2 regions of the Pseudovibrio sp. JE062 genome follow, and region 1 is predicted to be linked to the other one. Evidence: riboswitches for the same ligand, from Rfam matches in the RefSeq annotation. Region 1 holds a riboswitch; the other holds the start of a gene.
The links. A riboswitch is a leader RNA that binds a small molecule or an ion and turns the genes downstream of it on or off. The one in region 1 is predicted to bind S-adenosylmethionine.

Region 2: it holds a riboswitch for S-adenosylmethionine, as region 1 does, so the genes downstream of both, PJE062_RS21890 (hypothetical protein) here and PJE062_RS16165 (O-succinylhomoserine sulfhydrylase) in region 1, are expected to answer to the same signal.

The regions. Positions count from the first base shown of each region.
Region 1 is NZ_DS996810.1:304,365-308,532, reverse strand. Features, by position in the region: gene PJE062_RS16170 (hypothetical protein) at 1-1,137, opposite strand, end outside; gene PJE062_RS16165 (O-succinylhomoserine sulfhydrylase) at 1,247-2,437, opposite strand; SAM riboswitch at 2,505-2,582, opposite strand; gene PJE062_RS16160 (2'-deoxycytidine 5'-triphosphate deaminase) at 2,706-3,812, shown strand; gene PJE062_RS16155 (YigZ family protein) at 3,818-4,168, shown strand, end outside.
Region 2 is NZ_DS996814.1:41,730-45,897, reverse strand. Features, by position in the region: gene PJE062_RS21905 (group III truncated hemoglobin) at 1-314, shown strand, start outside; gene PJE062_RS21900 (acyl-CoA thioesterase) at 374-802, shown strand; gene PJE062_RS21895 (group III truncated hemoglobin) at 835-1,284, shown strand; gene PJE062_RS21890 (hypothetical protein) at 1,315-1,695, opposite strand; SAM-I-IV-variant riboswitch at 1,743-1,873, opposite strand; gene PJE062_RS21885 (sorbosone dehydrogenase family protein) at 2,158-3,402, shown strand; gene msrA (peptide-methionine (S)-S-oxide reductase MsrA) at 3,463-4,092, opposite strand.

The DNA.
Region 1 (4,168 bases):
CCCCTTCAGTTGCCAAAGCGCTGTCAGAGCCACACAGCACTGAAGCATATAGAACAACGCAAAGGCTCTGGAAGACAGAGTGATGATATGCAGGATATCAGTGCTCCAGATGAGGGTAACAGATACGAAAGTGATAAACGGATAGGCATGTCTTATCTTCACCCGCCTGTTGGTTACATCCTCCAACAAACCAGCTGAGCCAATGGAATCCGCAACAGAAGCCCCAAACTGGCTGGCAACTGCTCCCAGTGTCAGCAGCAACGGCAACACAATCGCCACATGCCCCACCAGCGTGATGATCCCCGATACGCTCTCATCATGCTTCAAAAGCGGAAACAGAACCGTCAGCAACGCGAAGAAGCAGAGGTAAATCACAGCGGAGTACAGCTGCGCATTCCTCATCGTCTCAGCACGCATCTTGGGTGAGTATTCATCACCGATGAACTTCGAGGTCTCAAACCCCTGCACCACAATCAGCAGACCCAGCATAATCTGAACCTTCTCCAGCCCAACAGCCTTCAGACCATCCCTCACTTCCCACTGCCCACTAAAAGCAAGCTCACCATTGTAAAACAGCAGCCCCACCAGCAAACCGAAGATCACCGTCAGGTTCAGCGAAACCGCATATTTCTCCACCCGCTCCACCAGATGCAAACCGCCGGAGAAGCCCACCAACCCGATGAAGACCGTCAGCACAGTTCCGATCCAGTTGGCTATCTCCCGATGTTCATACCCAAAACCCTTGAGCAGGAAGTTCCCAAGCAGCACAAGGTAGTAGGCAATCGAGATGAAATAGGCGAACGCCAGAGTTAGCTGTGAAAGCTTCTCCAGAGACGTGGTCAGTCGAATACGCCCTTCCTGTTGCTGCTGCTCCACAATCTGCTCGGTGTGCAGAATGTTGAACCGGATCACCGCTCCTACGCAATACGCCGCCAGAATGAGCCCACTTATGCCGATAATCGCCCAGTGTCCAATCTCCTTGGCGATAATCGGCACAGAGACCAAAAAACCACTCCCGATAATCGAAGCCAGCGGTGTGACGGTTGCCTGCCATTTTTCCGAGACCCGAACGCGATACGAGAACAGCACCAGCATTCCAAGCAGCATGACAACAAACACGACAACGGAGTTGAGCATGGTTCTCTCACAGGCAGAGGAGCAGCACCCAAAGCCTGAAAGCAAAAAAGGGCACCAATTCAGGCACCCTTTCTAAATTCAGAAGCAAAATTTGCTCTTAAGCGGTCTGTTAGCCCTTTAAGCTTTCCAGCGCACGAGCAACATCTTCCAGCAGATCATCTGGATCTTCCAGACCAACAGAAAGACGAAGCGTCTTGTCTGTGATGCCTAGCTCCAGACGCGCATCTTCTGCAACACTCTGGTGCGTTGTAGTCGCCGGATGGGTAATCAGGCTCTTCGCATCACCCAGGTTGTTGGAGAGGCTGACAATGTCCAGCGCGTTGGAGAACTTGAACGCAGCCTCCTTGCCGCCTGCCAGATCAAACGCCAGCATGGTGGACCCACCACGCATCTGCTTCGCCACAATATCTGCCTGCGGGTGATCCGCACGGCCCGGATAGATCAGGCGAGACACAGCAGAATGATCCGCAAGGAACTCCGCCAGTTTACCCGCAGTCGCAGTCTGACGCTCCACGCGCAGGGACAGCGTCTCCAGACCTTTCAGCAGAACCCATGCATTGAACGGGCTCATTGCAGGACCGGTATGCTTGAACGGGTCATGGAACTCTTCCACGATCCACTTCTCATCGGAAAGCACGATACCGCCCAGACATCGTCCCTGACCGTCAATGTGCTTGGTGGCAGAATAGATCACCACATCCGCACCCAACTCCAGCGGGCTCTGCCAAATAGCAGTTGCGAACACGTTGTCTACAATAAGCCGTCCACCCGCTTCGTGAATAATATCCGCCACAGCCGGAATATCGATCACTTCCAGTGTCGGGTTGGTTGGGCTCTCAAGAAACGCTGCTGTCGTGTTCGGACGAACCGCAGCTTTCCATTGCTCAATGTCGGTGCCATCAATCAGTGTGGATTCCACACCGTAGCGTGGCAGCAGCTTTTCGATGATGTAGCGGCAGGAGCCAAACAGCGCCTTTGGTGCAATCACGTGATCGCCCGCTTTCACGCAGGCCATGATCGCAGAATTAACAGCCGCCATACCGGAAGCAGTGCCGCGTGCGGCCTCAGCGCCTTCCAGCTCACACATTCGCTGCTCGAACATTCCAACAGTCGGGTTTGCATACCGGGAATAAATATAGCCCGGATTCTCGCCAAGAAAGCGTGCTTCTGCCGCTTCTGAGCTGTCGTAAACATACCCTTGTGTAAGGAAGATAGCTTCGGATGTTTCACCAAAGCTGGAGCGCGTTGTGCCTCCATGAACAAGCCGAGTTGCTGGCTTCCAGTTCTTTGCGTCTGTCATCGCTCATTCCTGCCCGAAGAGATATTGCTCTACCCCTTCATTTAAAAACCCCGGCGCGGGCCGAGGTCTATACAAGAACCCGACCCTTTAGCTACTTGTTTAACGTGGTTGCAAGCCGGTCGACCAAATCACCACGGAATAGGCAGCGGTTTTACCGCGAAAATTCCATAGGGTCAATCAATCAGCTCTGGTTGCAGACTTGGCGTAGGATCAAACTTACGTTAATCAGTGTCAGAACGATTTGAGTACGAGTGGGGCGGGACCAACAATGACAGGCATTCTTCCGGCAAAAGCGATTGAAGCTATGTTTGCCAACAATGCAATTAAAGCAGACAGAGCGCCTGACGGGGACCAGATTCAGCCAGCGAGCCTCGACCTGAGACTGGGCGCAAAAGCGTGGCGTGTCCGTGCCTCCTTCCTGCCCGGCCCGGATGCCAGGGTTGAAGAGAAGCTGGACAAGCTGATCCTGCACGAAATCGACCTCAGCAAAAGCGCCGTTCTGGAAACCAACTGCGTTTACATCGTCCAACTTCAGGAAGCTCTCAACCTGCCGGACGACCTGTCCGCCACAGCAAACCCGAAGAGCTCCACGGGCCGCATCGACGTTTTCACCCGTGTCATCACCGATCAGGGCAAAGCCTTCGACCGCGTTGAGGCTGGATACAACGGCCCACTCTACGCAGAGATTTCGCCAAAGACCTTCCCGGTTCTGGTCCGCGAAGGCTCTCGTTTGTGCCAGATCCGCTTCCGCAATGGCGGTGGCTTCATTCCGGATGAACACCTGCTGCACATCCACAAGGAGCACACCCTTGTCTCCGGCGGCAATGATGAGCACGCCATCAGCAACGGCGTTCAGGTCTCTATTGACCTGAAAGGCAACGGCAAAGACAGCCTCATCGGCTACCGCGCCAAACGCCACACCGGTGTGATCGACGTGGACCGCAAGGATGCTCAGGACCCGGCAGACTTCTGGGAGCCAATCTACAATCGCGGTGACGCAACCCTGATCCTTGATCCAAACGAGTTCTACATTCTCGTCTCGCAGGAAGCTGTTCACGTCCCGCCAAACTACGCCGCAGAGATGGTGCCGTTTGACCCGCTCGTCGGTGAGTTCCGCGTCCACTACGCAGGTTTCTTCGATCCCGGCTTCGGTCACTCCACCGTAGGCGGCACCGGCTCCCGCGCCGTTCTGGAAGTCCGCTCACATGACGTGCCGTTCATCGTCGAACATGGCCAGACCGTTGGCCGTCTCGTCTATGAACACATGCAGGAAGTGCCGGAAACCCTCTACGGCGAAGGCATCGGCTCCAACTATCAGGGTCAGGCTCTCAAGCTGTCCAAGCACTTCAGAGCGACACAGGCAGAAGAGGCATAAGATCCATGCCTCTCTTCACCGTAGAGCGCGAGTTTTATGCAGAGCTGGAGGAGAAGAAGTCTCGCTTCCTCGCCTTTCTGCTTCCGCATGCTGACTTTGCTGAGCGCCTCGCGCAGCTACGGGATGAGCACAAAAAAGCCAATCACCACGTCACCGCCTTCCGCCGCATGCTGCCGGAAGGGCGCATCGATGAAGGCGGCAAAGACGACGGCGAACCTGCCGGCACCTCCGGCATGCCGACGCTGAAAACCCTCATCGGCGCAGATCTTGTCGATGTGGGCGTCATCATCGTGCGTTACTTCGGCGGCACCAAGCTGGGGACTGGTGGTCTGGCACGGGCTTACTCCGGTGCCTCA
Region 2 (4,168 bases), on a different contig from region 1:
CAGAAAAACTTCGTCAGAATGATACACTGGCAAACGTCTACCAGAGCAACATGAAATGCGACTGGGAAGACTATGAAGCGCAGGCCGTTCGTTTCTGGTGCTCCGCTCTCATGAAAGACCAGAGTTATTCCGGTCGTCCGATTGGCAAGTATCGCGGTTCTGCAAAGCAGGTATGCGGTGATGATATTGCCAGCTGGTTGAATTTATTCGAAAATGCCGTCGAAGAGTGTGTTGCTGAAACCGCTCGGGCCAATACCATGAAATGTGCGACCCAGGTTGTTGATTGCTTCCATATGGCGATGATCCCTTCTTGAGTAGTTGAGCTTCGCCATGCATAGCATTTCCTCTGATGGATCGACGGAGCTTTAAAACTATGAATGATACAAGAGACGCTGTCGAAGAAGAGCAGCCAGTAGGTGAGCTGACCACACGCACAATGGCGATGCCGGCAGACACCAATGCATCTGGCGATATCTTCGGCGGTTGGGTTGTCTCTCAAATGGATATTGCGGCCGGTATTGCAGCAAGTCAGTGCGCCATGGAGCGCGTTGTGACTGTTGCGATCGACAGCATGACGTTTATTCGCCCTGTAAAAGTTGGCGATGTGATGTGTGTTTACTCCCGTGTCCTCCGTGTTGGTAGAACCTCAATTACGCTGGCAATCGAAGCCTGGGCATTGCGCCATCGTTTTGGTTACCGCGAAAAGGTGACAAATGCTCAGTTCACCTTTGTTGCCGTGGATGATAACGGTAAGCCAATCGAGATCTCTGAAGAGCAGCGTGCAAAGTACAACAACGCTTAATCAGCTCACTGGTCAGGAAGAGGAAGCAAGCAGTGTCATCCAAAATTCCCGTTATGTCAGCGCGTGAACGGACACCGCTTGATCCTTCCATCACACCAGCGCAAATCAACCAGTTGGTTGAAAGCTTTTATGGCAGAGTACGCCAGCATGAGACGCTGGGGCCGATCTTCCTAAAAGAAATGGGCGAGGACTGGGGGCCGCATCTGCATAAGATGAAGCATTTCTGGGCCTCCGTTTTGCTGAAGACCGGATCATACAAAGGCAAACCGGTTCCGGCTCACGCAAAAATCACAGGCGTGACCACCGAGAACTTTCATGAATGGATGGATCTGTTCGAAGAAGAAGTTCATGCGATCTTCTCTCCCGAAGCCGCACCTCTTCTGCTGGCGACTGCACAGCGAATAGCTCAGAGCCTCTGGCTGGCAATGTTTGCAGATCCGTTTGCAACGCCTCCTGCCAAGTTTGGCACGCGCGCCGCTTAAACATCATTTACTGATTATAGGTCAGCTTGCTTAGCTCGGGAATTTCTTTTTCGAGCGAAGCGCGTTTTGTCTGAAGTATTCACGCAGCGCTTCCAGCTCGTCAGGGCGCCGGCGCACCGTATCAGCGAACAAACGCTCGTCAACGACCGTATGGCATCCTTCAGCCCACAAACGCAGCAGAACTGCAAAACGATCAGAACGCTCTTCTGTGGTGAGGGGAGTGTTGGCTTGACGCGTTGAGTTCGAAAGCAGACGGCTGCGCAGCCCTTTTTCTAAGATCAGACAATCAAGCAGATAGGCAGCGGTAAACTCGTCGGCAAGATGAGCGACGGCTTCCCTCAAGGATTGAGGCACATATTCAGATACATACGATTGCCATGCAGACTGAGGCTGACTAGCAAGATCAAACATTAAATCCTCCATCGGTTTCCCGAGGAGGACTGGCGCAAAATCCATTGAAACTACCGCTTGGTTGTTACGAATGATGAAGACGACGTCCTCAGTTCGAAACCACATCCCTTTCGGCGGAGACCACCTTGCCCGGTTAGGCAGGTTGGCGAGGGCGCCAGCCCTTCTCTTGATGATGCGTAGGATTTGGCACGAAAATGAGGCAAATGCAAGTGGGCACCTTTCCTTTGTTCTTTGTCCACACTTTCAAACTTACGTTATGTCGTATTCTAGCACCACAAAACGCAACTTCCGCTAAGTGAATATCTCCAATTTTTGTGGTTCTATAAACCGAATTCCCGTCATATCTGAGTATTCTCCTCAGACTTTGAATGAGCGCATAGTGACAGCTCACTCAGCAGAACATTCCGAATAATGCGATAACTTTTCTCAGTCAAATTTCTAGGCCGTTATGGAGGAAAACCCATGTGCACCACGAAACCTGTTCTCTATGGAGTCCTGTCAGGGTGCGCTTATGCTTTGCTGCTAACCACTTCATTAGCAGCAACAAAAACCGAAACCGTTGATGGTGTGGCCACCGAGTATGTCGAGCAGGACACTGACGACCAAAAAACTCTGGCCCGCAACACCGGTGTGGTGGTGATGCCTCCAGGCTTTCGCATCGAACCTTACGCCGTTGTGCCGGATGCGCGCCATATGGCTGTCGCGCCGGATGGTAAAACTGTTTTTGTTGGCACAACCACAGATCGAGTCTGGGTGGTGACGCAGGATGAAGACACCAAAAAAGCTGCTGAAGTCCGTCAGTTTGCGCCAAACCAGTCCTTTGTCATCCCCAATGGTGTCTGCTTCACCAAGGATGGCTCACTGATCCTTGCCGAGCAAAACCGCGTTCTGAGCTTTCCCGATGCTTTAAAGAACAAAGAGCAGGGCAAACCTGCTGTGAAGGTGCTTGTTGGTCAGGGAATGCTCATTCCTCCTTCTGAAGAAAGCTACAATCATTCCGCCCGTGTATGTGATCAGGGACCGGATGATCGTATCTACATTTCTCTCGGTCAGCCCTACAACGTACCGCCCAAGATGAAGCTGAAGCTCTATGACAGTCTCGGTATCGGAGGCATCATCTCCATCACCACCGACGGAATGGATCGTCAGGTCTACGCCACTGGCATCAGAAACTCGGTAGGGCTTGAGTTCCATCCAGACAGTGGGAACCTCTGGTTCACTGACAATCAGGTCGATGGCATGGGCGATGACATTCCACCTGAAGAGCTGAACAAGGCCACAGAGCCCGGCAAGAACTACGGCTTCCCATGGTATGGCGGTGGAACCGTTAGAACCCCGCACTACATCGATGAGCCAGTACCAAGCGGTGTGGTCGATCCGGAGGTCGAGCTGGATGCGCACGCAGCCAGCCTTGGCATGACGTTCTATCAGGGGGATATGTTCCCTGATGAGTACAAAGGCGGCGTCTTCATCGCGCAGCATGGCTCATGGGATCGTTCCGTGCCCATTGGCGCCCGCGTGGTCTTCGTTCCAATCAACGCTCAGGAAGAAGCTGGAGAATCCAGCATCGTTGCAACAGGCTGGATTGACGCCAGTGGTGACTATCTGGGCCGTCCCGTTGATGTGGTTGAACTGGGCGACGGCTCCCTGCTGATTTCAGATGACTCCGCAGGCGGCATCTACCGCATGTATTACGAAGGTAACTAGACCCAAAACAAATAAGACCAGAGGAACCCCTCTGGTCTTCTCATCTTCTATCGTAAGCCCTTAGTGCTCACCGGGGATACCTTTGTAGGCATTAGGTCCCCAAACCTCTTTCACACGCTGGTCGCGACCGCAACGATAGCGGTAGTACTTGTAGCGGATCGGGTTCTTCTCATAATAATTCTGATGGTAGTCCTCTGCATCATAGAACGCAGACGCAGTACGGATAGGCGTCACAATCGGACGGTTTGTTTCGCCGGACTTGTCGAGTGCCTTCTTGGAGGCCTTTGCTTTCTTCAGCTGAGCCGGGGAGGTTGCAAAGATGGTTGTCTGATAGCTCTCACCGCGATCGCAGAACTGACCACCAGCGTCTGTCGGATCAACAGAATGCCAGAAAGCCGTCAGCAGCTCTTCGTAAGACACCTTCGCGGGATCAAACTTCACTTCCAGCGCTTCAATATGGCCAGTACCACCAGCTGAAACCTGCTTGTAGGTTGGGTTTTCTGTGCGGCCACCTGTGTAACCGGAGGTGGTCTCAAGAACGCCTTCGATCTTGTCAAAGTCAGACTCGATACACCAGAAGCAACCACCAGCGAAAATCGCGGTTTCAGTCTCAGCAGCTTGCGCAGGCTGGCTCACAGCATAAAGCAAAGGAAGAACGGCAAGGGCTTTTGCAGCTTTGCGTGCAATCATCTCAGATCCTTAAATCAGGTCATGCATTGGAATTGCCAAAATCCTAGCAGCCACCAAAGCACAACGGAAATGAAGT